Regions from separate parts of the Paenibacillus sp. FSL R10-2736 genome, predicted to be linked through region 2. Evidence: riboswitches for the same ligand, from Rfam matches in the RefSeq annotation. Region 2 holds a riboswitch; each other region holds the start of a gene.
What was found. A riboswitch is a leader RNA that binds a small molecule or an ion and turns the genes downstream of it on or off. The one in region 2 is predicted to bind cyclic di-GMP.
Positions count from the first base shown of each region.

Region 1 (9,920 bases), on a different contig from region 2:
CTCCAAAAATGTAAATCAGTTCGTAGCCAACTCCTCCGTCGTGAAGACGCGGATTCAGAATTATTATCACCGGGATTCCGATGTGATCTTCCCGCCGATCAATACAGCACGCTTCACCAGCTCCCCTACCATTGGAGATTACTATCTGATCGTATCCCGGCTGGTTTCCTACAAGCGGATCGATCTGGCAGTAGAGGCGTTCAACCGTAACGGTGTGAAGCTGTACATCGTGGGAGACGGGCCGGACCGCAAGCGTCTGGAAGGCATGGCTAAGGATAATATCTCTTTCCTGGGCCGGCTGGAGGATGAAGAAGTGACAGGACTGATGTCGCAGTGTCGGGCTTTTGTTTTTCCCGGAGAAGAGGATTTCGGCATTACGCCCCTGGAGGCGAATGCAGCAGGAAGACCGGTCATCGCCTATCAGGCCGGAGGAGCGCTGGACACGATTATTCCTTACGTCAACGGCGTGTTCTTCCAGCACCAGGAAGTTGATGATCTGCTCCAGGCCATAGATGAAGCAGAATCCTATGCGTGGGATATCGAGCAGATTATGGGCCATGCACGTAAATTTGATGAGCAGGCGTTTATGGTCCAGTTCAAGCAGTATGTGGAACAGGCCTACGTCAATTTCCTAAAAGGAGGATGATTGTATGAAACTCGCAGTAATCGGTACCGGATATGTAGGTCTTGTCTCAGGTGTCTGCTTCACCCTTAACGGAAATCATGTCATCTGTGTGGATAAGGATGAGGCGAAGATCGAGAAGCTGAACCGGATGGAATCCCCAATCTATGAGCCGGGTATTGAGGCACTGATCGAAATGAATCTCCGTGAGGGCAGGCTGAGCTTCTCGGCCGATCTTAAGGATTCGGTCCGCCGCTCCGACATCGTCATCCTTGCCGTAGGGACCCCCTCACTGCCGGGCGGTGAAGCGGATCTAAGATATATCGAAGGGGCAGCCATTGAAATTGCGCAGGCAATGGAAGGCTACAAGGTCATCATGACCAAGTCAACCGTACCCGTAGGCACCAATGAGAAAATCCGCAATTTGATCGCTTCGCACACGAATCATCCCTTCGACATTGTCTCCGCCCCTGAGTTCCTCCGTGAAGGCTCCGCGATCCGCGATACGCTGCATCCCGACCGGATCGTGATCGGACTCGATAATCCTGAGCTTGAGCCGATGATGCGCCAGCTTCATCAGGGCTTCACAGACAATGTATTCGTCACGGATATCCGCAGCGCCGAGATGATCAAATATGCGTCAAATGCATTCCTGGCTACTAAAATATCGTTCATTAACGAAATCGCCAATATTTGCGAAAAAGTGGGAGCTGATGTAACCGAGGTGGCCGAGGGCATGGGAATGGACCGGAGAATCGGATCTACCTTCCTGCAGGCCGGTATCGGTTATGGAGGCTCCTGTTTCCCGAAAGATACCAATGCGCTGATCCAGATTGCCGGCAACGTGGATTACGAGTTCAAGCTGCTGAAATCGGTGGTCGAGGTCAATAAAGGCCAGCGCTTCATGATCATCTCCAAGCTCCATGAGTCGCTGGGCAGCCTGCGCGGCGCAGTCATCGGCATCTGGGGCCTCGCCTTCAAGCCGAACACGGATGATGTCCGCGAGGCGCCTGCCCGTGAAATCGTTGAGGCGCTGGTAGCCGAAGGCGCCACCGTGAAGCTCTATGATCCGATTGCCGCCGAGAATTTCCGGGCGCAATATGATCACCCGCAGCTCCGCTGGTGCGGGCTGGCGGAAGAGGCTGCCGAAGGCAGCGATGCGGTATGCCTCCTGACCGACTGGAGCCAGTTCAAGGATATCGACCTGCATCTGCTGGCGAAGAGCATGCGCCGCCAGGTGTTGATCGACGGCCGCAACGTCTATAGCAAAGAGCAGATCGAAGGAACCGGCCTGGAGTATCATTCTGTCGGACGCCCGCAGATGGGCGGCCTTAGCGGATTCTCCGCCAGCGTTGCCGGCGCGGTCTAAGCTCTTGGTCTATCAGTGATCCCGCAGCCTCCCACTGAAAGTGTGATGCACGGGGAAATTAGAGGGAAAAACCCCTCTAATACCGCTGAAAGTAAGCTGTATGGGGAAATTAAAGGGATAATTCCCTCTGATTCCGCCGAAAGTGTGCTATACGGGGAAATTAAGGGGATAATTCCCTATAATTCCGCCGAAAGTGTGCTATACGGGGAAATTAAGGGATAAATTCCTCTGATTCCACCGGATGTGGGCCAATGGAGGAAATGAGAGGCATTAGTGCTCTTGATTCCACCGCCGCGTAAGTGAACGTAAAACCTTGGAACAAGAGTGTTATGTTTCCCCTTCGCTGCTACAGCGAGCGGAAATCCCTTGGAACAAGATGCACTTAATCCCTTAAATCTCTCACTGCCGCATAGTTGAGCGGCGCCGCCTTGGAACAAGCGTGAAATGGCTTTGTCCCCGCAAAAGCAGGCGGGGCAGCCACAGGCTATATTGCCGTAACAACCAGCGGCAGCAGTTAATTCTATTGCCGCTCAACCAAGCGGCAATAGCCGGATCTTTAGCCGGGAGCTTCGCCTGTGGGCGAAGCGAATAAGCCAGCTGTTATGTAATGGAACGGAGAGGAATTTTGGAACTGTAGGAGCGTTAGCGTCCGCCTGAAAGCTTTCCGTAGGAAAGCTAGCTTCGGAAGCATATGCTGTCTCCGGATTTCTACCGCGATAAGCGGTTTAAATCAGGAAATCTGGAGACGGGCAGCGGCCGAAAGTCCAAACATTCCTTGCAGTGACCCTCATAACAGCCCGCCTTTTTGGCTTAAGCAAACGCAGCCAGTTCCCAATAACAATCCGATATTTTCGCGACATCACATAAACTTAGGAGGGTTCACTTATGAAACTAGTACTTCTATCAGGCGGTTCTGGTAAACGGCTCTGGCCTTTGTCCAATGATTCACGTTCGAAGCAATTTCTGAAAGTACTGGAAAGCCCGGCAGGTGAACCGGAATCCATGGTACAGCGGGTATGGAGACAGCTGCAGGAGACAGGGATGGCGGAATCGTCCTACCTGGCTACCGGCCGCAGCCAGGTAGAGATGATTCAGAGCCAGCTGGGCAGCGGGGTGCCGATTATCGTTGAGCCGGAGCGGCGCGATACCTTCCCTGCCATCGCACTGACAGCAGCTTACCTGTATTCGGTCGCCGGTGTTTCACCAAGCGAGACGGTAGCCATCCTGCCCGTCGATCCTTATGTGGAGTCGTCCTTCTTCGAAACCGTTCTGCAGCTGGAGAGCACGATGCTGGAGAGCGGCGCCAATCTGGCGCTGATGGGCGTAGTTCCGGAGCATGCCTCCGAGAAATACGGCTATATCATTCCTACCAGCGCCGAAGCGGGGGCGAGCGGGTATCTGCAGGTGAGCCACTTCCAGGAGAAGCCGGACCGCAAGCAGGCTGAGGAGCTGATCAGCCGGAACGCGCTCTGGAACTGCGGCGTGTTTGCTTTCCGTCTAGGTTATCTGCTGGATATTCTGCAGCGCAAAGGACTGCCGCTGAACTATGAGGAACTGCAGAAGCAGTATAAACTGCTGGCTTCCATCAGTTTTGATTACGAAGTGGTGGAAAAAGAAGAGAATATCGTGGTTCAGCCTTACGCCGGATTCTGGAAGGATCTGGGCACCTGGAACACGCTGACTGAAGAAATGACCAGCAATCATGTCGGCAAAGGCTTCGTCACTGCAGATTCCGAAGGCACCTGCCTGATCAACGAGCTGGACATTCCGATCACCGTGATCGGAGCGAAGGATCTGATTATCGCCGCCAGCCCGGACGGAATTCTGGTTACGCACAAGGCGGAGAGCCCGCGCATTAAAGAAGTGCTGAAATCTTTTGAACAAAGACCGATGTACGAAGAACGCCGCTGGGGCCACTACAAGGTAATTGATTATGTGAAATATGCGGAAGGCAATGAGGTGCTGACGAAGCGGATCTTTATCTCTGAAGGTAAAAATATCAGCTATCAGCTGCATCACAAACGCAGTGAAATCTGGACCATTGTCAGCGGTGAAGCCAGCATTGTGCTCAATGAGAAAATGCATAATGTGAAGGCGGGGGATGTCGTACGGATTCCGGAAGGCACCAAGCATGCGATCCTGGCATTGACAGATATGGAATTTATCGAAGTGCAGACCGGCTCTGAGCTGGTGGAGGAAGATAACATCCGAATCACCTTGGATTGGGAAGATATCGCCTTACAGCAATTCATTTCGTAGGTCTAATCTATCTATATAACCAATTGTTACAAATCCAAAACAGGTATTAAGAACCATTTATTAAGAAAATTTCATTTTTGCTCTAAATTAAAACTAAATAGGGACGATACTTACGGTAAGAGGGATTAATCCTTCCAATACGACAAAGGCAAACCTAATCGAAAGATAGGGACGCAAAGCTATAGGGCCTTCGCAAGAGTGGCAGCCTGGCTACCGAAAGGAAGATGGATTTTGATAACTTACCGTAAGTCTCGTTTGCTGTGCACTGTGCTGTCTCTGGCCCTTTTATTGACTGCAGTACCTCTGGGACTCGGCGGAATGCCTTCATCTGCAGAAGCTGCATCTAGTTCCAAAGCGCCCGTTAATCCGGAGGCTTCAACCGAAGCAGTCAGATTGCTGGATGATCTGTATTCTATCACTGGAAAAGGCATTATTACCGGCCAACATGACTATCTGGAAAGTCCGGACGAATTCAGCAACAAGCTGAAGGGAACCAGCGGACAATATGCAGCTCTTCACGGCTATGAACTGGGTGTAATCAGCGGCCAATCGGAAAGTACAGCAGCGGCGCAACGCAGAAATGTTGTGAACAGCGCGATCAACTGGTATAAGGGCGGCGGCATTGTAGCCATGACTTTTCATGAGAATCTGCCGGGTACCGCATACCTCTGGTCCAATGTTCAGAAACCGCTGAGCCAGGCGGAATTCAATAAATATATTACTCCGGGTACAACACAGTACACTGCATTGATTGCAGATCTGGACAAAGTGGCAGTTTCACTTAAAAGCCTGCGGGATGCTGGTGTTCCCGTACTCTGGAGACCTTACCACGAAATGAACGGTGACTGGTTCTGGTGGGGGAAGAAAAATAACTTTGCTGCGCTTTGGAATATTATGTATGACCGTTTCGTAAACGTTCATAAATTAAACAACCTGCTGTGGGTATGGAACCCCAATGCACCCAATGCCTGGTCTGATCCTTATGCGCTGACCTATCCGGGGGCTGACAAGGTGGATGTACTCGCGGCAGATATATATGAGAATGATTATATGAATAAATACCATGACAGCCTGCTTGCCCTTGCGAATGGCAAACCGATTGCCATTGGCGAGAATGGACAAATGCCAAGCACGGCAAAGCTGCAGCTCTCCCAGAAAAATTGGGTATATATGATGAGCTGGGGAAAAATGCTGTATGAAACCAACACCAATGCTACCATCAAAAGCTTCATGAGCGACAGCTATACTGTGACCCGGGACGATTATAAAGCAGGCACATTTGCTACGGCGACGCCGAAACCAACAGCAACGCCAACGCCGGTACCAACAGCAACACCAACGCCGGTACCAACAGCAACGCCAACGCCGGTACCGACAGCAACACCAACGCCGGTACCGACAGCAACACCAACGCCGGTACCGACAGCAACACCAACGCCAGTTCCAACAGCAACACCAGCGCCGGTACCGACTGCAATGCCAATACCGGTACTGACGCCGCCCCCTGCTTCCAATGATTCTGTGACGGCCCCCGTCGTTCAGAATGGTCTTCAGGGAGAATACTACAAGAACATGACGCTTTCGGGCACTCCGGTTCTGGTCCGGAATGATGCGCTGCTGAACTTTAACTGGCGCCAGGCAGCGCCGGATGCCAAGCTTGGAGTGGATAGCTTCTCCATACGCTGGACGGGTCAGATCAAACCTTCTTTCAGTGAAACCTATCAGATTATCACTACATCCGATGATGGTATCCGCGTCTATATTGACGGCACAGCTGTAATCGACAGCTGGACCAAACAGAGCGGTACCGAGCGTACAGGAAGCATAAACCTGCAGGCAGGCCGGCTGTATGATATCAAAGTGGAGTATTACGAGAATGCCGGCGATGCCAATATCCGCCTGATGTGGCAGAGTCCAAGCCAGGCGAAGGCAACTGTCCCTACAAGCGCGTTATTTGTGAACACGGCTGCTTCTTCAGCCAGCAAAGCAGCTTTGGATGCTCCGGCTGTGACTGCAACACCAGTACCAACAGCAACGCCGTTACCAGTATCAACACCAACACCGGTGCCAACAGCAACGCCGACAGCGGCACCAACGCCGACAGCGGCACCAACGCCGACAGTGGCACCAACGCCGACAGTGGCACCAACGCCGACAGCGGCACCAACGCCAGCAGCGGCACCAACGCCGACAGCGGCACCAACGCCAACAGCGGCACCAACGCCAACAGCGGCACCAACGCCGGCAGAAGCTCCATTACCGGAGAATCTTACGGCCGAGGCTCCTGCGGCGAATGGGCTGGTTGCGGAATATTTCAATAATATGACGTTGTCTGGTGCTCCGGCAGTGGTACGTACCGATGCAGTGCTTGACTTCAACTGGCGTCAAGGCACGCCGGATGCCGCAATCGGCATAGATTTCTTCTCTGTACGCTGGAGCGGTAAGCTCAAGCCGCTATACACTGAGACTTATCAGATTTATACCACTTCAGATGACGGCATCCGCGTACGGATCAATGGTGAGCTTGTGATCGACAGCTGGATGAAGCAGAGCGGGACCGAACGCACAGGAAGCATAAGCCTGACAGCCGGTCAGCTATATGATATACAAGTGGAGTACTATGAGAATCAAGGAGATGCCAGAGCACGCCTGATGTGGGAGAGTCCGAGCCAAGTTAAGGCAACGGTTCCTGCGAGCGCACTGTTTCTCCCTTCCGCTTCCTAAGATCATACCCCCGCAGCTGTATTCATTATTGGCGCTGATACTGGTTAAGACGTTACAATTCTAAATCCTATAAAGTCCAATCTTAATGGCCCTGCTTATCAGCAGGGCTACTAAGCTATAGACCATCCGGGTAATTCATTGCAGCCTCTTAAAGAGAGAACTGCATGCCTGCACGCCTAAGGCGGCAGTGAGACCCGGGGAAAGGAGATTATATTGAACACTTACCGTAAGTACAGGCTATATACGACAATTATTCCAATTATCCTTATCCTTTCTCTTCTGCCATGGGGGGAGGCGCGCAGTCTTCCGGTAGCACGTACCGTCAATACTCCTGCCGCTCCAATCAAACCCGTTAATCCCTCCGCTTCCAAGGAAGCCACCGCACTGTTAAGCTATCTTGCCGATCTCAGCGGCAAAGGTATGATCTCCGGCCAGCATGATTATCTGGAGAGTCCTGATGAATTCAATAATAAGCTTAAAAATGCAAGCGGGCAGTATGCCGTTCTGCACGGCTACGAGCTGGGAGCCATTAACAACCAGTCCGAAGAGACCATTGCTGGGCAGCGCCAAGCTGTCGTAGACAGTGCCATTAAGTGGTACAAAGGCGGAGGCATTGTGGCGATGACCTTCCATCAGAATCTGCCGGGAACCTCTCCCGAATGGACTAATGTGAAAATGAACCTGAGCCAGGCCAAATTCGACGCCTACGTTACTCCCGGAACACCCCAGTACAAAGCCCTGATCGCAGAGCTGGATGAGGTTGCCGGATATTTGGGTGAGCTGCGGGATGCAGGGGTGCCGGTCTTATGGCGGCCTTATCATGAAATGAACGGCAACTGGTTCTGGTGGGGTCAGAAGGACAACTTCGCCAAGCTGTGGGACATTGTGTATGACCGTATGGTGAACACGCATAAGCTGAATAACCTGCTCTGGGTATGGAACCCGAATGCACCGAACGAGTGGGCAGAGCCTTACAGCAATTATTATCCGGGTGCCTCCAAGGTGGATGTACTGGCAGCCGATATTTATAACAATGACTTTAAGCAATCCTATTACGAGAACCTTCTGAAGCTGGCTGACGGCAAACCCATCGGTATCGGGGAGAGCGGAGAGCTTCCAGACCCTGTCATATTGTCTCAAACCCAGAGTAAATGGGTATATACGATGACATGGGGGAAAATGCTGCTCGAGAATAATAATCTCCAGAAAATTCAAAGCTTTATGAGCAATAAGTACACCGTATCACGGGATGATTACAAGCTGGCACTGAATGCTCAGATCAACACACTTACTGCGGTATCGCGCAACGGTCTCAAGGGGCAATATTTCGGCAATGCGGAGCTGTCCGGCAAACCGCTGCTTACCCGGAATGACAGCAGGATTGACTTCAACTGGCATGGGGATTCACCGGCGCCGGGAATCGGCAAGGACTCTTTTTCCGTACGCTGGACCGGTAAGATCAAGCCAGTCTACAGTGAAAAGTATACTTTTACAGCCTCTTCCGATGACGGCATCCGTGTGTGGATCGGCGGCAAGCTGATCATTGACAGCTGGAAGAAGCAAAGCGGTGTCAGCCGGGAGGGAAGTATAACTCTTACAGCCGCAACTGCCTACGATATTAAAGTGGAGTATTATGAGAATCACGGTGACGCAAGCGTCCGTCTGATGTGGCAAAGCCCGCGCCAGAAGCAGGCGGTGATTCCCCAGAACGCGCTGACTCTTCCTTGAGGAATGAAGCTGGTCATCACGAATGCGGCTCTACGGAAACCGGTACATTACAGCCACCCTGGAAGAAAGTGAGGACAAGGGAATGAGGACTAGACTCAAAACAAAGAGAAATAAACCCATTCATCTACTACTAAAATTTGCAGCATTGATCATCTTGTTTCTGTTGTCCGTTTCTGTCTTCGGAGAGGATGGGACAAATAGCGGCGAGGTGGAAGTTGACATGTCGGAATTATCTGCGGCCAAGGATGCGGGTCCCGCAGTTCCGGAGGGGACTGTGCTATGGAAGCTTGGCCAGCATGACGGTTCAGCCGCAGAGTTTGCAGCAGCCGGATCAAACGGGGCCAAGGGGGTATTCAGCGTTGCTTCAGCCGCAGCGAAGACGGCGGAGCTTCAGAGTATCCCGTCCGGGCTGCACGGCGCTACCAATCCTGAACTGCGGATTACCTACAAGCTGGATAAGATCCCGGTTAACGGGGTCTTATTTCGTGTCAGCATCCTTGAAGCCTACAAATCTGTACCGCAGATGAGCGTATTCTCCAACCGGCAGCTGTCAGGGATTATTCAGATTGCCGGTGTAGACGGTACGGACAGTAAATATGATTTCCGCAAAACCTATGAGCTGTACATTCCCAAAGAACAGCTCATCAGCGGAACCAACGAGCTAACGCTGCGGGCAGCGCGCGGGATCTATTCCTCGGCTGCGGAGGATAAGTATAACTGGTGGACATGGGATAACCTTAGTCTGGAAGCACTGAAGACTCCGGTTAAGGAGCCGATTCACGGGAGCTATACACTGACCGGAACCATGGTCAACAACAAACAGTTCTATTTCGACAAAGGTGCCGTTACGCATTTGCCTTATATTATGAAATGGCTGGGTTTAGCCTACAGCGGCAACATTATGCGGACCAGCTGTGCCAGCGATGTGGGCAGATCCTGTGAGAATATGGGAGAGTACTATGAGGTCCTGAAGGATTATAATATGCAGGCTGTTGCCCTCTATCTGTACACGGGTGATATCAAGCTCAAGGAAGACGGTTCACTGCCGGATGATGCGGAGAAGAAGCTGACCGATTATTTCAAGCAATACGGCCAGTATTTCCAGTACTATGAGGTGGATAATGAGCCCGGACTGTTCAACCGTTCCAAAGCAGTCAATCTGGCGATAGCCGACTGGCTGAATAAGAAAGGCAAGACGATCGCACCACATCTGCAGAC
Region 1 covers NZ_JBBOBN010000001.1:6,373,576-6,383,495, reverse strand. Annotated here, with positions in the region: gene NSQ73_RS27335 (glycosyltransferase) at 1-646, shown strand, start outside; gene NSQ73_RS27330 (UDP-glucose dehydrogenase family protein) at 651-1,991, shown strand; gene NSQ73_RS27325 (sugar phosphate nucleotidyltransferase) at 2,877-4,250, shown strand; cyclic di-GMP riboswitch class I at 4,388-4,468, shown strand; gene NSQ73_RS27320 (PA14 domain-containing protein) at 4,482-6,974, shown strand; gene NSQ73_RS27315 (glycosyl hydrolase) at 7,188-8,702, shown strand; gene NSQ73_RS27310 (discoidin domain-containing protein) at 8,923-9,920, shown strand, end outside.
Region 1: it holds a riboswitch for cyclic di-GMP, as region 2 does, so the genes downstream of both, NSQ73_RS27320 (PA14 domain-containing protein) here and NSQ73_RS33560 (transglutaminase-like domain-containing protein) in region 2, are expected to answer to the same signal.

Region 2 (9,920 bases):
GCTCTTATTAGCTTAACCACAATTTTCTCCGCAGGAGAAATATTGAACATTGAATTGCTTCAAAGCCCGTTATTTCCTGACGAATGAATTGTATCAACTAATAACTATTTCAACTTGCTTACACAAGTTTCAGCTAAAAGATGTTCTAAAACGCAAATTCGTTTCGGTATCCAGTTTTCAAGGATCAAGTTCTTGCATATAATCTTGTAAAGAAGTATTGGTGGAGCCAAGCGGGATCGAACCGCTGACCTCCTGCTTGCAAGGCAGGCGCTCTCCCAGCTGAGCTATGGCCCCATATAGGTATTCAATTCTAAAATGTTATATGGTGGGCCTTGGTGGACTCGAACCACCGACCTCACCCTTATCAGAGGTGCGCTCTAACCAACTGAGCTAAAAGCCCATATAACAGATAACATTGTGAATCAACCAATAAATTGATTGTTCGCTTGGCGGCGTCCTACTCTCCCAGGACCCTTCGGTCCAAGTACCATCGGCGCTGGAGGGCTTAACGGTCGTGTTCGGGATGGGTACGTGTGGAACCCCTCCGCTATCGCCACCAAACGCATACGAAAGAGACTTGCTCTTTCAAAACTGAACACGAGTGAGTGTCCGAACCCGAAGGTTCTATTGTGGAAGCTTTAGCTTCCGATTTGAATGTCACCGTTGCAGGTGACGATTCTCCATAGAAAGGAGGTGATCCAGCCGCACCTTCCGATACGGCTACCTTGTTACGACTTCACCCCAATCATCTACCCCACCTTCGGCGGCTGGCTCCCTTGCGGGTTACCCCACCGACTTCGGGTGTTGTAAACTCTCGTGGTGTGACGGGCGGTGTGTACAAGACCCGGGAACGTATTCACCGCGGCATGCTGATCCGCGATTACTAGCAATTCCGACTTCATGCAGGCGAGTTGCAGCCTGCAATCCGAACTGAGACCGGCTTTGCTGGGATTGGCTCCACCTCGCGGTTTCGCTTCCCGTTGTACCGGCCATTGTAGTACGTGTGTAGCCCAGGTCATAAGGGGCATGATGATTTGACGTCATCCCCACCTTCCTCCGGTTTGTCACCGGCAGTCACTCTAGAGTGCCCAGCTTAACCTGCTGGCAACTAAAGTCAAGGGTTGCGCTCGTTGCGGGACTTAACCCAACATCTCACGACACGAGCTGACGACAACCATGCACCACCTGTCTCCGATGCTCCGAAGAGGGGCACTATCTCTAATGCTTTCATCGGGATGTCAAGACCTGGTAAGGTTCTTCGCGTTGCTTCGAATTAAACCACATACTCCACTGCTTGTGCGGGTCCCCGTCAATTCCTTTGAGTTTCAGTCTTGCGACCGTACTCCCCAGGCGGAGTGCTTACTGTGTTAACTTCGGCACCAAGGGTATCGAAACCCCTAACACCTAGCACTCATCGTTTACGGCGTGGACTACCAGGGTATCTAATCCTGTTTGCTCCCCACGCTTTCGCGCCTCAGCGTCAGTTACAGCCCAGAAAGTCGCCTTCGCCACTGGTGTTCCTCCACATATCTACGCATTTCACCGCTACACGTGGAATTCCACTTTCCTCTTCTGTACTCAAGTCACCCAGTTTCCAGTGCGACCCCAGGTTGAGCCCAAGGTTTAAACACCAGACTTAAATGACCGCCTGCGCGCGCTTTACGCCCAATAATTCCGGACAACGCTTGCCCCCTACGTATTACCGCGGCTGCTGGCACGTAGTTAGCCGGGGCTTTCTTCTCAGGTACCGTCACTCCGGCAGCAGTTACTCTACCGGACGTTCTTCCCTGGCAACAGAGCTTTACGATCCGAAAACCTTCATCACTCACGCGGCATTGCTCCGTCAGGCTTTCGCCCATTGCGGAAGATTCCCTACTGCTGCCTCCCGTAGGAGTCTGGGCCGTGTCTCAGTCCCAGTGTGGCCGTTCACCCTCTCAGGTCGGCTACGCATCGTCGCCTTGGTGAGCCGTTACCCCACCAACTAGCTAATGCGCCGCAGGCCCATCCCCAAGTGGCAGATTGCTCCGCCTTTCATTCTCTCTTCAGGAGAGGAAAGAAATTATCCGGTATTAGCTACCGTTTCCGGTAGTTATCCCAGTCTTGAGGGCAGGTTGCCTACGTGTTACTCACCCGTCCGCCGCTAAGTAAGAATGGAAGCAAGCTTCCATTCTTACTCCGCTCGACTTGCATGTATTAGGCATGCCGCCAGCGTTCGTCCTGAGCCAGGATCAAACTCTCCAAATTGTATTTAGAAAGAGCGATTGCTCATTTTGAAACATCTGACGAGAATTGTTATATTCTCTAATTTGGATCTCACCGAAGTGATTTCCGATACTCACTCGTTGTTCAGTTTTCAAAGATCAAGCTCGTTGTCAGCGGCGCTTACCGCGTCACCAGCAACTCTTATAATATATCACGTTCATTCGAGTAATGCAAGCTTTATTTTGAAATCACTTATTTAAGTCATTTCTTATTAAGTTTGCCGCTCCAACAACGCTTATTTATAATACCCTATCTCTCTACCAAAAAGCAACCTTTTCCAAAATAAAAATAACCCGCTTAGTTACTAAGCGGGTTATCCTCAATGAAACTATGAATGCATCTGTGCTCTTAGTAGAACTTAGCTGCAGTATATTTACTTGCCACTTTAACCAGATCTGCTGTTTTGCTGTTCTTGGCAAGTCCAGCATCAACTGTAGTATCAATAGTTACCCATTTGCCATTAAGGAACACTTCATTCCAAGCGTGGTAAGAAGTCACATAACTTGTGTTACCCATAACCAGTTTGGTAGGAATGCCTTCACTGCGAAGCATAGTAGCGAACAAGGAAGCGTAATCGTAGCAGATCCCCTTCTTGGTAGCCAAGGTGCTGTCGTTGTTAGGGATGTAATCTGTAGTAACACTGGAAGCCAGGGAATAATCATATTTCACATTGGCTACGATATAATTATAGATAGCCTTCACTTTGTCTTCATCTGATGTCAAACCTTGTGTAAGCTGTGTTGCTTTCAGAACTGCTTTATCGGAAGAACTCCATTTAACATTCTGTACGGAGCTCAGATATACGGCGTTGGCGTTGCTCAGGCTAAGATCTACCGTCTCGGAAGAGATTACTTTGTATTTGTTGCCGGTAGTGTTCTCAAGTACGGAAACCTTGTATGAACCGTTACCTTGTTGAAGCGGGAATGTTTCAGTTGGTTTGGAAGTGTATAAGTTGTAGGTGTAGCTGTTATTATCTTTGGTGATCATCAGCTTAATCTTCTTATCCTTAGGAACATTATAAGAAACTCCGATAACACCCTGATCAAGTTGACCTATGTTCAACCAGCTTGCATCCGCATTAGCAGCTTGAGCTGTACCTGTCTGCACCGACGTAACCACTACGAATAGTGTAACCAACATTAAATAGAACTTCTTCATTGGATAAAACCCCTTTCGGTAGCTGGCTGCCATCCTTACGGGAAGGCCCTTTAGCTTTGCGTCCCTACCTTTCGATAGGTTTGCCGTTATCGTATAAGCTTTATCTGTCCTTGCTTCTACCATAAAATGCTAGATTCACAATAAGAACAAACAAAAAAAGCCTCTTCATTCGGTAGCTGGCTGCCATCCTTACGGGAAGGCCCTCTAGCTTTGCGTCCCTACCTTTCGATAGGTTTGCCGTTTATCGTGTATTAGCTTTGTATAGTTATATCTTACCATATCTATTTCTATTATCAAGACCTAAATCACTAGATTTCCGCGAAAACAAATAAAAATTTTAAGTATTTTAAGTTTTTCCGTCATTATTCTACAAACATCACGATAACTTTGCGTGAATGATAAGTCTATGCGTTGGATTCACCAGCGGATCACAAGTAATGAGTGTTAGAATCTTGTCATCCTTATTCCCTTTCAATACGGATACATCGGTTGGTTCCACAATAGTCACATCATAAACTACATAATTGTATGCCTGCTTGCCGGTTGTAACGGAAATAGTGTCCCCGACTCCAACTTCATTCAATCTGTTGAATAGCCTTCCCGTAGTTCTTGATCTATGCGCTGCAATTGCAGCATTCCCAGCAGAGCCAAGCGGAGCCGTCTCCTTCATATGCGCAGCAGCATGCTTCATATTCGCCTTGGTGGCGCCTTCCAGCACAGGCAGCTTCAGATCTATTTTGTCGATTTCGATGATTGCCATCACCTTGCCTCCGACTTCAATCTCAGGCGCAGCAGAGGGTTCTGGCTCTTCCGCAGCCGACTCATCCGCCAGCAGCTGGGTTACTTCCGCGTAAGGCTTACTTAGATCAGCACTGGCCGGAGCTGACGCAGACGGAACGATTTCACTGTAGGCCTGTTCAGCCTCTTCCAGCAGCTTTTGCTGCTGACGGTCATTGTACCATTCGCTTCCTTTGGGATAGAGCATAATCAGTACCCCGGCAAGTATAATCAAATAGGATAATTTCCGCATGACAATCGCCTCCGTAATATAGAATAGATGTTACCCTCCCGGAAAAAATTAAGAAGCAATGCTTCTTAATTTTCAGAATACCCATTTCCGGCTTCCGAAGAAATTAATGATCACCGTAACAAATGTGACCAGCACTTTGGCGATCAACACTTGAATACCAAGGGAATCGGTCAATATATGAATCAGCAGCACCGATATACCAAGCACCACCAGGTTCAGCACGATAAACCTAACCAGCTGCATCCGGTCGAAGCCCTCTTTATTACCTCTGTCCCGGTCGCGAAAGGTCACCTTTTTGTTCCAGAAGAAGCTGTTGGCCGTACCGGCGCTATAGGAAATAATCTGCGCAGGGGTGTTGATCATCCCAAGGGAATGCAGCAGTGTGAATACAGCAAAGTCAATCAGTGTATTCAGCAGGCCTACCGCATTGAATTTCAGGAACTGGATGAACCCCGCACTCCATCTCTTATCTGGCATAATCGCTTTCCTTCCGCGTGTCTTCTATTTCCGCATCCGGATAGCCTTTGGTCTCACGTACAATATAGAGCGGTCTGTCCTTCGACTCATCATAGATCCGTCCGATATACTCACCAATTACCCCCAGCAGCATCAGTACAATCCCGTTGAAGAGCAGGTTCACGCCGACTATAGATGCCCATCCGGGTACGGTCCAGGAGGTAAAGATTTTTTGGAACAATACCAGGAATAGATAGATGAAGCTGGAAAAGGACAGAAAGAATCCGATATAAGATGCGATTTTGAGCGGTTTGTGGGAAAAGGAGGTGATGCCGTCGAGCGCAAACCGGATCATTTTCTTGAGCGGATATTTCGTTTCCCCGGCAAAGCGCTCCTCCCGCACATATTCTACCATGGTCTGCCGGAAGCCTACCCAGCTTACCAGACCCCGGACATACCGGTTCTTCTCCTTCAGACCGCGCAGCACATCACAGACTTTACGGTCGATCAGCCGGAAGTCCCCGGTATCGGTAGGGATTTCAACACTGGTCATACTGCTGAGCAGGCGGTAAAAGATCTTAGCGGTGACTTTCTTGAATAAAGTCTCCCCGTGACGCTTCAACCGCTTGGCATACACGACTTCGTAGCCCTCTTTCCACTTCGCAATCATCTGCAGAATAACCTCAGGAGGATCTTGGAGGTCTGCGTCAATCACCACGACTGCCTGGCCTTCGGCATAATCCATACCAGCCGTAATCGCCACCTGGTGGCCGAAATTACGGGAGAAGTCGATCAGCTTGACATGCTCATCCCGGCTGCTGATCTCGCGCATGATCTCCGCCGTGCGGTCCCGGCTGCCGTCATTGACGAAAACCAGTTCATAGGAATCGCCGCAACCATCCATTACTTTTTTGAGCCGCTCATAGGTTACCTGAATGACTTCCTCCTCATTGAACATGGGGACAATTACACTGTATCTGGCTTTCACCTTAGTTCCTCCTATAAGTTTCTACGAGATACCCCGCAATAAAACTGTCTTCTGAAACATGTGCCTTCTTAAATAGTGCCCCTAGAATACCCAGGAAGGGAACCAGCGCAGTACAGTATTGATATAACTGCTGTTAACCTGCATTCCGGATAACACCGGATAGAACATTACAAACAGGATGGCTGCAGCAGCCACATAGGCATACCGCAGGTATTTGGCGTCGCCGAATCTGCTGTCAAGCAGCTTCAGGATATAGACAACCGACAGAATCATAAACGGCACCATCGCAAAATAATGGTACAGGAACGTCTCACGCGGCACAAGCATCCACGGAACATACTGTGAGAAGAACCCGATCCAGATCATGTACAGATTCTTGTCCCGGCGTTTCACGGTAAGCCACACGGCTGCCAGCATAGCGAAGATTCCTGTCCACCAGATGAGGGGATTCCCCATGGTCACGATACTGCTGGCCTTGCCTTCCGGCAATCCTTCACCGCCGCTGAAGAACCATACCGGACGTTTCATGAACGGCCACTCCCACCAGGAGGAGGCGAACGGATGCGTTGCTACAAGCTGGCTGTGATAGTTGTACATATTTTTCTGGGCATCAATCAGTCCCTTAATGGTGAAGCCTTCTGCTGAAGCAGAGAGCGCCGGGACAAAGGACAGACTATAGATGATAACCGGGATCGCAATGAAGAATATGATGCAGCTGGCCAATGTGATGATGGTGTTCTTCCAGAAGGATTGGTCCGCTGTCCGGCAGGCAGCTTTGAGCTCCTGACCGGTCAGCTTGCCTTCAGCCAGCAGACGGCCTGCGGCCTTATACTCCCTATACCGCTCAAACAGCGCCAGCGCCAGCATCACCGCAAGTCCTGCTCCACCGTAGAGAACAATCCACTTAGAGGCCACTCCGATTCCGAAGAACAGTCCGGACCAGAAAAGCGGAACCAGCGTTGTGCGCAGCGGCATACGGTAGAAGTTCATCGTATAATACCGCTGCATGAAATAGAACATCAGCATAATGAAGAATACGCCGTATACATCAATCGTTGAAATGCGTGTCTGGGTGAAATGCATGAAGTCCAGCGCGAACAGTCCGGCTGCTAATGCAGCATAGGTAGTCTTCCGGAACAGCCGCATCGCCATGATATAGATCAGCGGCAGCATCGCAATGCCGAACAGGGTGCCGATGATACGCCAGCCGAACGGATTGACGCCAAACAGCTCCATGCCTGCACCGATCAGCAGCTTGCCAAGCGGCGGGTGCGTATTCTCATAAGGGACAATATCATGATAATGTTCATAAGCGGTCCGTGCATGATAGATTTCATCGAAATACGTACTGTTCATGAAATTCGAGTTCTCCGGGATCATGGACTGCTCATCGAACAGATTGGCTGGCGTCCCTCTTTTGGGAGCCGCAGCGGCATCCGGTGTAACACCGGCAATTTGCAGAGGCGTCTTCGGTGCCTCCTTGTCATAGAACGCCACTTCGTTCAGGGTGAAGCCCGGAGAGGTGACTGTCAGCTTGACGTATCTTGCCGATACGTTCAGCGGCTGGCTTTTCCAAATGAAGACATTGCCGACATCCTCGCTCACATCAAGCGGGCTGCTCCAATTATCCGGCGTCTGGCTGAACTCCAGCTGAAACTTGCCTGTGCCGACACCGCCGAAGATATTTACCCGCTCCAGCTGGTGGGCCTGCCCCAGATCCACATAGAAGCTCTCGCCGCTGGCGGCAGGCTCCCACAGGGTCTCAGGCGACTTGGTATCCCCCAGATGATAAAGCGCAAGCGCTCCATAGAGTACCGTGATCGCGATCATCCAGATCCAGTCTTTGCGCTGCAGCTTCAGCGGGGAACGACGTTCTTGCTTGGCAAGGGGCTGAATCCCCTCTGCAAGCCGCATATCTGCTTCAAATGCAGCCTGCGTTGAAACAGGCTCTGGCAGGTGCTTTGTTGCTTTGCGGATATATACATCGTACCCAACATACAGCAGATATAATGCCAGAACTACGGTAGTAATCGCTGTAACCAGGACAATTCCGTCTGTCGGCGGATTGCTGCCGGTATTGAGATAGGCCAGCGTATAGCCTACATTAATATATTGAGTCAGCGAGAATCCGAGAAACAGTGTCAGGAAACGCCGGTCCTTGCTCTCAATGAAGGTGAATAGAGACAGGAGCAGAACAGGATACAGGTAGCGTTCATGCATTTTGGTGCCAAATACAAAGACAACCGTGATCAGCACCATGCCGAGGAAATACGATTTAGAAAGATCCTTGCGGTCCTTGGTATTGAAGGAATAATAAGCTGCAAGAGCTACCGCTACAAGTATGAAAATAAAGCCCCATATGCGGTAAGGTATGCCGAGCCAGGTGACATCAAGCGCTGACCACATCGGATCCGTCAAAGCATAAAGATTGAATGCATTAACTGTAGAATACGGATAAGAAGATAAAGTGCTCTTATATAAATCAATCACTCCGGCAAAACCGCCGTTATTCCAGAAGAACGGGGCTGCGAGCAGAGCAAATATTCCCAGTCCGTAGACAGCGCCCAGAGCAAGCTGCTTCCAGGCGCGGTGATGATAGAAGGCAAAGATCAGGACCGGTGTGAAAATCAGCGCCTGCGGTTTGATCAGTGTGGCAATGGCGAAAAAGATCGCTGCGCGTACAAAGGTTCTATCCACTACTCCCATTATGCTGAGCAGCAGGAAGATGAGGAAGAAGGAGTCTGCTTGTCCCCACGCTGCAGAGTCCATCAGCACTGCCGGGTTAAACAGGAACAGCATCATCAGCCCGATCGCAAGTCCGGATCCGATCTTGGCACGCGCGCCTTTGTAGATGATCCAGCCGAGCACGAGGTCGGAGATGATGGCCGGCAGCTTATATAGCACAGTCTCTGCGCCTGATCCGCCCGCAAAATTAAACAATCCGCGGAGCAGACTCAGCAGGTACAGTACATATAAGTAGCCTGGGGGGTAATCCGCGAAATAGCCTTCTTCATAGAACTTGCCCGGACCAAGGTCAGTCAGGCGATGGCTCCAAGCCATGAATGTATTCATATCATTCTGATAGCCCTGCGCAGTCAGCCCAATCCAGATCCGCAGAATGAACGCTACCCCAAACAGGACATACAGCCAGCGTGTATAGATCACGTCCTGCTGGTTCAGCAGGCGTTTACTGCTGAAGGCTCTGTGATATAAAAGAGCAAAGAACACACTGAATACTGCCGATATCAGCAGCAGCTTGGCAGGTGACACCTTATGCGGTGTTTCTGCCGGCTGGCTCCCGCCGCCCGCATCCGCCCCGGCCGCCGGCGCCCCGCTGTCCAGCGATACAATGTTCGCGCCTTCCGGAGCTGCATCCAGCTGTTCTACGGACAGATCATCGAAATAGGCCTTGCCCTGAATCAGGTTGGCATATCCGCCCAGGGCAGCACCTATCCCGATCTCGGTCTGCTCTTTGCCGGTCTGGCCGATGAACTCGAGATACTGCCATTCGCCGGCTGTATCCTGGGTGGCGGGATAACCGCCGCCAATCCCGACCGGGAATATATTAGCACCCATTCCCCCGCCTGCTGTACTGACTATTTTGACATAACCCGAGATCTTATAGTAGCTGTCCGGCGAAACGGCAACCGTCTGTACCCACTTCAGGTGATTGGGTTCAAGGTTCTCAATGACTGCCGCTTTGCTGCCGGAGTGAACATCCTCGGACTGAACGGACAGCAGACCGGAGGCATCGCCCGAGATCCACATATCTTTGCTCCAGCTGGCAGGCGCACCGTCCTCCCCATCCTCAAAACCCGGATTCTGCAGTAAATTCCCCTCAGCATAAACGTTTGTTACAGGAAGAATAAATAATAAGAGCATCAGTATAACGGTTGCCGCCGCGCGTGTATTCTTGGTCATCGTTCCACCCTCACCTCGTCAATGTTAATCCAGCCGTTACCGCCGGTTATGTAAACTTCTGCCTGCATCCCCTGCTCCAGCGTGACCGCAGGAAGTGTAACCTGA
Region 2 covers NZ_JBBOBN010000002.1:1,242,494-1,252,413, reverse strand. Annotated here, with positions in the region: rRNA gene NSQ73_RS33585 (23S ribosomal RNA) at 1-18, opposite strand, end outside; tRNA gene NSQ73_RS33580 (tRNA-Ala) at 219-294, opposite strand; tRNA gene NSQ73_RS33575 (tRNA-Ile) at 324-400, opposite strand; rRNA gene rrf (5S ribosomal RNA) at 445-561, opposite strand; rRNA gene NSQ73_RS33565 (16S ribosomal RNA) at 687-2,244, opposite strand; gene NSQ73_RS33560 (transglutaminase-like domain-containing protein) at 2,611-3,402, opposite strand; cyclic di-GMP riboswitch class I at 3,435-3,515, opposite strand; cyclic di-GMP riboswitch class I at 3,589-3,669, opposite strand; gene NSQ73_RS33555 (class D sortase) at 3,797-4,450, opposite strand; gene NSQ73_RS33550 (GtrA family protein) at 4,523-4,927, opposite strand; gene NSQ73_RS33545 (glycosyltransferase family 2 protein) at 4,917-5,894, opposite strand; gene NSQ73_RS33540 (phospholipid carrier-dependent glycosyltransferase) at 5,976-9,815, opposite strand; gene NSQ73_RS33535 (hypothetical protein) at 9,812-9,920, opposite strand, start outside.

Region 3 (9,920 bases), on a different contig from region 2:
GATAATGCGCCGTTCTTCCGCAACTGCTTTTTTGTCCAAAGAGAGCAATTCAAGCAACAATATCGTGTTTCCGTTTCTTATTATTGAGCATGATGCACACCGCGTAACCGCCGGCGGCCAGGAGGTAAGTCTGACCCCTAAGGAATATGAGCTGCTGCATTATTTGGCGATCTCACCGGATAAGGTGTTCTCTCGTGAGGAACTGCTCAAGGATGTGTGGAATTACGAGTTCTTCGGAGATCTGCGTACCGTGGATACCCATGTCAAGCGTCTTCGCGAGAAACTGAATAAGGTGTCCCCGGAATCGGCGGCTATGATCACTACCGTATGGGGAGTCGGCTATAAGCTTGAGGTGCCTAAATAAGTGAACTTCTGGAGAAGTCTTGTCGGTAAGCTGTGGATCACGATCATCTGTCTGGTTGCTGTCGTGCTCATTACGCTGGGGCTGTTTCTGTTACCCTACATCGACAGTAATTTCGCCAATTCCGGGGCGATCAAGCGTTTATTTATGTATACCTGTATGATCGGGTTTTCCTTAACGACATTCTTTGCCTTATTCCTGTTTACGAAGATTACCCAGCCGATGCAGCAGGTGATTGAGGCAGCCAATGATATCCGCCGCGGCGAATACGGGACGAGACTGACGCTGGTTACCAGCGATGAGATCGGCCAATTGGCGACATCCTTCAATCACATGGCAGAAGAGCTGGAAGAGAATATACGCAGTCTGAATAATGAAAAAGGGCATTTGTCCAGCGTCTTGCGCAGTATGAGCGATGCCGTGATCACCTTCGATATTGAGGGGCGGATTATCCTCACCAATCCGCATGGCCAGACGCTGCTGGAAACCTGGAGTGACCTTACCTGGGAGCAGGAAGAGGATGGCGGGCTGTATCCGCAGGCTGGACCTGCCCGTGATGTGCCTCCGCCGCTGCGGCCGCTGTTCTTCAGTACACTCAGCGTAGGAGGCGATCAACGCTCCAATATCCATGTCCGGCAGGGTGTATGGTCTGTGCATATGGCACCCTTATACTCCGAAGATAATCTCCGCGGTGCGGTGGCGGTGCTGCGCGATGTGACGGAGGAAGTGCGGCTGGAGAAAATGCGCCGCGATTTCGTCGCCAATGTCTCGCATGAGATCCGTACACCACTCTCGATGATGCAAGGCTACAGCGAGGCGCTGCTGGATGGAATGGCTTCCTCCCCGGAGGAGAGCAGCGAACTGGTCCAGGTGATCCACGATGAATCGCTCCGTATGGGCCGGCTGGTGAAGGATCTGCTCGATCTGGCCCGCATGGAAGCGGGGCATACGGATATGCTGAAGGCGCAAGTGGATGCTGGGGAACTGCTGGAACGGGTGTACCGCAAGTTCTCGGTCAGAGCCAAGGAGCGGGATATCATTCTTGAGCTGAAGAAACCGGATACCGAATTGCTCCTTAAGGCTGCCGATGAAGATAAGCTGGAGCAGGTGCTCACCAATCTGCTCGACAATGCCTTCCGCCACACTCCGGCCGATAAAATGATATCCATTCGGGCGGATTCCACCGTGCTGGAAGGCCGGAGGGTTCTGGAGATTGAGATCCGGGACCAAGGGGTAGGCATTACGCCTGAGGATCTGCCGTATATCTTCGAGCGCTTTTACAAAGCCGACAAAGCACGCGTAAGGGGAGAATCGGGAGGAACCGGTCTGGGACTAGCGATTGTGAAGAACATCGTCGAGTCGCATCATGGGAGTATCCACGCCTCCAGCAAGCTTGGAGAAGGCACCGCTTTTACCCTGCGGCTTCCTGTCGAAAAACAGTAAATCCGGACAATGCATGACAGCGCCTCTGACAGCAGAGGTGCTTTTTGTTGAAACCACCACATTAATCTTGTTCAACGTGGAACATATCATAGAAGCTGAGGCTTGCAGGAGGCTGTGCATAATGATCTTATCCTTGGACCAAGGTACCACCAGTTCACGCGCGATCCTCTTTGATGAGGAGGCGGGAATGATCGCGCAAGGGCAATATGAGATTAGACAATCCTTTCCCCGGCCGGGCTGGGTAGAGCATGATCCGGAGCAAATCTGGGAGAGTCAGCTTGCTGCGGCCAGAGACGCTATCGCGGCAAGCTCCGCCCCTGCTGATAGTATTACGGCCATCGGCATTACCAATCAGCGCGAGACTGCACTGATCTGGGACAAGGCTACCGGAACGCCGGTCTATCCGGCGATCGTCTGGCAGGACCGCCGGACTGCAGAGCAGTGTGAGGTGCTTAAGGCGCAGGGAATGGCCGGAGAGATCGCTGAGAAGACGGGTCTTGTCATCGATGCGTATTTCTCGGCAACGAAGCTGGCCTGGATTCTGGACCATGTGCCGGGGGCCAGAGAGCGGGCGGACCGGGGAGAGCTGCTGGCCGGAACCATTGACAGCTGGCTGATCTGGAAGCTTACAGGAGGCGCTGTGCATGCTACGGATGTTACCAATGCTTCACGGACCATGCTCTACAATCTGCATGAGCGCAAATGGGATGACGGCCTGATTGAGGCGCTGCGCATTCCGCCCTCTATTCTGCCTGAAGTAAGGATGTCAGGCGGGGACTTCGGGGCTGCAGACAAGCAGTGGTTCGGTGCAGATATTCCCATCCGTTCTGTGCTTGGGGACCAGCAGGCGGCATTGTTCGGTCATACCTGCCTGGAGGCAGGCAGCGCCAAGAACACCTACGGCACCGGCTGTTTCATTCTGATGAACACAGGCACTGAGGCAGTGACTTCGAGTCATGGCCTGTTGACCACGGTAGCCTGGGGTATGGGAGACGAACTCTATTATGCCCTTGAGGGCAGTGTGTTTGTGGCTGGAGCAGCGGTACAATGGCTGCAGGAGGGCCTTGGGCTGATTGTAGCTCCGGCGGACTCGGAAGAGAAGGCGAGTGAGGTGGAGGACAGTGAGGGGGTTGTGGTCGTGCCGGCCTTTACCGGCCTTGGTGCACCCTACTGGGATATGTATGCCAGAGGCGCCGTTTTTGGACTGACCCGGGGAACGACCGCCGCACATCTGGTCCGCGCAACGCTGGAGTCGCTGGCCTTTCAATCCCGCGATGTCATCGGGGCGATGGAAAAAGACGCAGGCATGCCGCTCAGTGGCCTGAGAGTGGATGGAGGCGCCGTGCGCAATAATCTGCTGATGCAGTTCCAGGCGGACATTCTTGGGAGAGACGTAACCCGTACTACGTATGCGGAGACCACAGCGCTCGGCGCTGCGCTACTGGCAGGACTCACCTCCGGCATATGGACCCGGGAGCAGCTGGAGAGCTTCAATAAGGCCGAGAAGGTATTCTCACCGCAGATGGAGACGGAAGAGCGTGAACGCCGTTACAATGCCTGGCAGGACGCGGTGTCTCGGACTATGGGCTGGGAGAAGCATGAAGGACAGAGGTAACAAGAACAGCTGCTGATATGGCAGACTGCGCTTACCGGATGAATCGGATAGATTCACCTCAGGCAGGATGAACGCTGCAGGTTCTGCCTGGGGAGAGTCGGGCCCTGACGTATACATAAAGAAACAGCCCGCTGGCAGGAATTCTGCTGCGGGCTGTTTGGATATCAACAAGAAACTATAAGTTCAACAGCTAGGACTAATACTCCATTACAAAAGCGACATTCTGCCATCCGGCGCCTACTGTCCAGAACAGGACCTTGTCTCCGCGTTCCAGCTGTCCGGTAGTCACTGCTTTGTGCAGGGCAATAAACGGGCTGCTGGTGGAGGTGTAGCCGAATTCATCCCCGATGTAGACGGCTGCATCAGCGTCAATTCCGGTTTTGCCGGCAACGGCCTTGATATTCGGAAGTGACAACTGCGAGAAGCAGGCGGCCTTGATGGATTCAGGTGCGATTCCGTTATTGCTGAGCAGGGTGTTAATTGATTCTGAAGCAGCATCCACACAGATGGAATCATCGAACGGGATGAACTTCACATTGAATTCTCCGGCAGCCACACCCGTACGTCCGAGATTGGCTAAACCTTCCGCCGGGAACAGCGAGTTGCCGTACACGCAGGTATCGGTCTGATAGATTGAATCAATGAAGCCTACCGAATTCTCGTCACGCTCCAGAATGAGCGCGGCAGCTGCATCGCCGAAGTTGGCGTAATATACCGGGTCATTCTTGTCCGCATGCGGGGCAACGTAGTCAGAACCGATGACAAGCGCACGGCGGATTCTCGGGTTCGCCATCATTTGACGGCTGACCTGTTCAACCGAAGCGGTCATTCCTGCACAGTTGGCATTACTGTCGATACAGATCGTATGCGATGCACCATTAATCAGGCGGTGAATCATCAATGAGTTCGTTGGGAAAATATATTCAGGAGTCTGGCTTGCATAAGCGATCAGGTCAATGTCTGCGCCGGTCAGGCCGGTCTTGTCCAGTACATTGCTTGCGGCTTCAAAAGCCATCGTCAGGGAGTTCTCATCCTTGCTGTCGATACTGTAGCGGTTTTCACGGCCAAGAGCAGCCAGCAGGCCACGGATATCAATTCCCTTCTCATCGAAGTGCTGAATGAAGAAGTCATTGCCGATGCTTTTGCTTGGATGATAGATATCAATGTCCTTAATGCGAATCCCTGCCATAGTAAACCTCCTAAAAGTTTGGGTAGCCCGTAAGCATACACTTAGTTTCGTGAGCGAATCTTGCGTTTCAAACCGCTAATAATGGTTTAAAAATAAGTTATCCTAAGCTTGTACCGTAGACGTGATTTCCAGGTTTTCGAGTCCTGCTTTGCGGCCCAGACGTGCCAGCTGCATTTTGAGAATAGGGTTATTCTCAAGGGTAAGGCTCACTTTTTGGAAGCCGTCTGCCTTGAACATAATGAAGCAGCCTTCGAGCAACGGCACAACATCAGGAGCGGTTACATTCAGCTTGCGGCAATCGATATCCAGTGCATATTCGGACGGGTTGATCGGATTGATGGTCTGCTGATAGGCTTGTATCGATTTAAGACCGTCCTCGTTCGAGAAGGTTCCTTCCAGCTCGATGTTAATTACTTTCTTCGCAGTGTCCGTCTTCAAAATAAATTGTCCCATGTTCATCTCTCCCGTAATTTTAATTGCATGACTATTCAGAGTGACCTGATGATTCATCATGTTGATATCCCGAAAAACTACGTTCCTGCGACTATATTCGACAAAGTGAACTTGGTTTTGGGATATTTTGCCTTCATTATAACCAGAACTTTCTTTAATACGCAATACAAAAGTCGAATGATGTAATATTATGTTGTTAATTAACGAATATCTTCCAGCGTCTCCAGCAGAACATTGAACGCCGAGATCACTCTGGGTGCGCCGATACAAGGTGTCAGATGAAGCAGGATACCTTTGATCTGATCAACGGTCATCCCCACGCGGAGCGCCATTACATAGTGAACACCCAACTGTTCAAATTGTCCCATGGTGATCAAAGAAGAGATGACAGCAATTTCTTTCCAGTCTGAACCGATGGTCGTCCGCTGAAAAATATCACCGTATGCATTGCCCATGATATACTCGGCTAATTCAGGAAAATGCTCTTTAATAGGAGCTAGGGCTTTGGCACCATAGTCCCCGGAAAGATTGGTGAAATGGTCCAGTCCGCTGTCTACGTTCATATTCACTTGTTTGCCTCCTGATAGTAAGTTGGGGAATCTGTAACATACAGCCTAGTTGAGATCCAGTGTACGGTGGGCCGTAGGAGGCATTTCGTCACGGTCGGTCAACAGCTCAATAACGGCTACGCGGTTAAGTTCAACTGCTTGGCTGATTGCAAAGGCAAACTCCTCTTGCGTCTCTGCGCGGAAGCCGGTGGCTCCCAGGGACTCAGCAAACTTAACTGCATCCATAGGGACTTCAAAGATGGTTCCATCGATACGTCCGGTTGTTTTTTCCATTCCCTTAAGGGCCATATCCAGCTGCATATTGTTCACAACGATGAAAATAACCGGAATATTCTTGCAAACCGCTGTGTTAATTTCAGTTCCGAGCATCATGAAACAGCCGTCACCGGTAATGCAGAAGACCGTCTCTTCCGGCGCAGCCGCCTTGGCACCGATGGCCATGCCGATTGAATTCCCCATGCAGGCGAAATAGGCATCAAATACAAAGCTCCCCGGTTTCTTCACGTTGAACCATTTGACCGCATTGAAGCCGTGGCTGCCGTCATCAACAAACACGCTGCTGTTATATGGTATCAAATCGCTCATCGTGCTCATTACCGAAGCCAGCGAGAGCTTGGACAGCACAGGCAGCTCTTCAGTATAGTGATTGGAGATCTCTATTTCACGTCTGGTTATGGTGGACGGATCAATCTTGCCGAGATACAGCTCCAGGTTGTCACGCAAATCGCCGCCGACGGAAATGGTATCGGAAGTCAATATTTTACCGACAAAGGTTGGATCAACATCAAACTGGATCAGCTGATCCGGATGATTCTCCTTCTTAAGATTGCATATGGTCATATCGCTCAGACGCGAACCAAGCACGATAAACAGATCACTGTTGTTCAACATCTCATCACCGTGCGTACATCCGCCAACGCCCACAGGACCGTGATAGAGCGGGTGATCCGCAGCAATGGCTCCTTTACCGCCGGGGGAGGTCACTACAGGTATGTTGAAGGTCTCGGCCAACTGTACCAGTTCCTTGTGCGCACCGGAGCGGTTAACCCCTTTACCGGCAATGATCAGAGGCCTGCTGGAAGCATTGATCGCTGAAATGACCCGTTCGTAGTTGGCGTAGCTGACGAGCCTTTCCCGCTGCGGAAGGACAATCCGGCATTCTTCAAGGCGCTCGGTCTGAACATCAAACGGAATACATAAATGAACAGGTCCTTTCTTGTCACCAAGGGCGATAGACAGGGCATGATTGAAAATCGTACTGAAATGGTCGCCGCGTTCTACCAGCTTACTGAAAAGAGTGGCTGGTCTGAACATGTCCGCCAAATCGGCGAGATAGGATGTGGAATCCTGACACTGGGGAATCCCCAGCTCTTTAATAGACTGATGACCGGTAATGAAGAGCACCGGGAGATTGTTGGCTTTGGCGTGTGCTGCTGCGGTTAGCAGGTTCGTTCCGCCTGGACCGGAGGTGCCGAAGGCAACCCCGAGACTGCCTGTTTTCAGTGCATAGCCGCCTGCTGCGAAGCCGGAGCTGGACTCATGCCGGCCGGGAATAAACTCAATGCCATAGTCAACAAGTTTGAGAGCTATAGGACAAATGGACTTGCCAATAATACCAAAAGAATGTGTTACCCCAAGATCGCGTAATGCTTCCGCCATATAATCTGCAACTGTCTTCAGAACATCCACCCCACAAGTTGTTTTTTGATTGTATGCTAGCAATAGAAAACCTGTACTCGAAATAGGAGCACAGGCCTGTTGCACGAATCACCATAACTGAACGCGGATTCCCGGACGTTCATAGTTTTTCAGCAACCTGGCTGTCATGATCTCACCGGATAAGTGAGACTGTAGATCCATGGCTTTGCGTCATTCCCTTTCGGTGAATTTTGCCTCATATGTTGTTATCAATACAGCGAAGGATAATTTTCCTTTACAATATATTCCTCGCTCGCCTTTTGTCAATAAGCCGTTTGCAGCAAAACGCGAAATTTGGCGAATATTCAGATGTAATAGGAGATGAAATATTAGATATTCAAACTTTTGAAAATGGATGCGTCTGGAAGACCAAAGTCTTATAATGCAAATGCAGAAAAAGAGCAGAATTTAATCTGCATAAGTCATAAGCCTCATAACATCGTAGGAACCTCCTGAAACTATGCAGATGTATTAGAATTATAGGCTGGGAGAACCTAGAAATAGGTCTTAAGAAATAGGTGATTAAAATTTAAAATAATGTTAGTTTATTAGTAATAAAGAATTAGCAGTAAAGAAGTGCAAAGACGTTATTTTAGGGTTATGCACTATTTTAACACTTTGTGAATATTACATTACAATCTGCTTTTTCCATGCCAAAAAGAGACCGTTCCCGCAGACTGCTCTGCGGAAATGGTCTCTTGGGGCTGCTGCTAGAATTTGAAAATATGGATTGTTTTTTGCAGCTGGAAGACAGATTGTGTCATCTTCTCGGTCTCTTCCGCTACGGACTGCAGGGCATGAATTTGTTCGTTCATCGCCGCAGATACCTCCTCGGTACCTGCTGCCGTCTCCTGGGTAATGGCCGAGATATTCTCGATCGCCCCGGAGATCTTGAGCGCACTCTCCAGCATCAGATCACTCTCTGCGGAGAAGGAGGAGATCTGCTCGGTTATGTATTGCACGCTATGTACGATCTGCGCGAAAATATGTGCTGTCTCCGTTATCATCTCGTTCTGCACCTGAACAACCTCTTCATTAATAGCGATGTTATCGATAGCCTGCTTGATATCGGCCTCGATGCTGCGTACCAGCCCGAACACTTCCTTGGTGGAGGCGGTTGATTCTTCGGCAAGCTTGCGGACCTCCTGTGCTACAACTGCGAAACCGCGTCCGTGCTCACCTGCACGTGCAGCTTCAATTGAGGCGTTAAGCGACAAAAGATTGGTTTGTTCGGCAATTTCCGTGATGGTCTTGGTGATCATGGTAATGCCGCGGGCATTCTGTGAGAGCGCTTCGATCGTATCTGCTACTTTTTGTGTAGCCTGGATATTCTTCCGCATGCCTTCGGCTTGAGTGTCCACGGACTGACGTCCCTTTTCAACCAGCTCCAGTGTATGGGCGGAGCGTTTATTCATTTCCTTGGTAGAGTTCGTATAATTGGAGACTTTGGTTTCGATATCTTTGATCGATTCCGTCATATCGGCAATATCCACCGAGATTTCATTCGCACCCAGGGCAAGTTCGTTGGAAGAGGAGGCTACCTGTGCCATTACAATCTTCAGGTTCTGGTTCTTGTCCTCAATACCCCGGCTGGCATCCATAACCTGGCGGGTAAGCTGTGAAGCGTCGGTTAGGATCTTCTTCAATTTATCGATCATAGTGTTGAAGGAGCGGCTGATGTCGCCCATTGATCCGTTCTCGTCTGCACGGCTGGTGAAGTCGCCTTTGGCGATTGTATGCGTCACATTGGAGATATCCTCAAATGAAGATGTAAGCGTTCTCTCAATGAAGCGCGCAAGCGGGTAGGTCAGTGCAGCCAATACCGCAATCAGAATAATACCGATTATCAACTTTCCCATTGCAATGAGCGTAATTAACACAGGGACAGCGAATAAAGCGGCAACCAGGTAACATCCGGCAACGATTCTTTGTTTTAAAGGCAGCTTGTTCATCCAGTCCATAGACTATAGTTCCCCCTAGAAATAAATATTGTGCATTGTAATATTATAGGGGATTAAAGCGTAATCGGTCTATTGTAAGAACTGACATAAAACTTCTTCCCGGGCTGCTCCAAAAGAGTACGTTTACACATTGTCTTCATATAATGCAGCCCCTTCCCGCAGAGTGGCCGCAACATTGTCTGCAAGCTCCGCCGGAGCGGTAACTCTAATGCCCGGGCTTAGGGATAAGATGATCCGGCAGGCAGACTCCGGCGTATTAAATTCGGCTTCGACGGAGTGCCAGCCGGGTGAAGGTGAAGGCTCCTGGAATAGTACGGAAACATAACGTTCTTGTTTGAGAACCTTCATTATATTGTCCTTCACCAGCAGCTTGGCAGGGTAGCGGGGCAATGCAGATTTGAATGCCATGGTAGAAGCTTCCCAGTAATGTGCCAGATTGAAATCCTGAGGTCTGCTAAAATATTCATCCGTGACTTCAGCACTACTTATTCTGGATACCCGGTAGGTCCGCATTTCACCGCCTGTTTCGGCCACGGTGTACCAGACACCACGTTTGGCTACGAGTCCAAAGGGTGAAATTAGCCGCTCTGATCTCTCCTCCCCGCGCATGTAACAGATTTTCACTTTACGG
Region 3 covers NZ_JBBOBN010000001.1:2,384,298-2,394,217, forward strand. Annotated here, with positions in the region: gene NSQ73_RS09975 (response regulator transcription factor) at 1-364, shown strand, start outside; gene NSQ73_RS09980 (HAMP domain-containing sensor histidine kinase) at 365-1,804, shown strand; gene glpK (glycerol kinase GlpK) at 1,926-3,419, shown strand; gene NSQ73_RS09990 (3-oxoacyl-[acyl-carrier-protein] synthase III C-terminal domain-containing protein) at 3,616-4,608, opposite strand; gene NSQ73_RS09995 (hypothetical protein) at 4,711-5,061, opposite strand; gene NSQ73_RS10000 (carboxymuconolactone decarboxylase family protein) at 5,262-5,624, opposite strand; gene NSQ73_RS10005 (thiamine pyrophosphate-binding protein) at 5,676-7,319, opposite strand; cyclic di-GMP riboswitch class I at 7,438-7,534, opposite strand; gene NSQ73_RS10010 (methyl-accepting chemotaxis protein) at 8,039-9,289, opposite strand; gene NSQ73_RS10015 (helix-turn-helix transcriptional regulator) at 9,413-9,920, opposite strand, start outside.
Region 3: it holds a riboswitch for cyclic di-GMP, as region 2 does, so the genes downstream of both, NSQ73_RS10005 (thiamine pyrophosphate-binding protein) here and NSQ73_RS33560 (transglutaminase-like domain-containing protein) in region 2, are expected to answer to the same signal.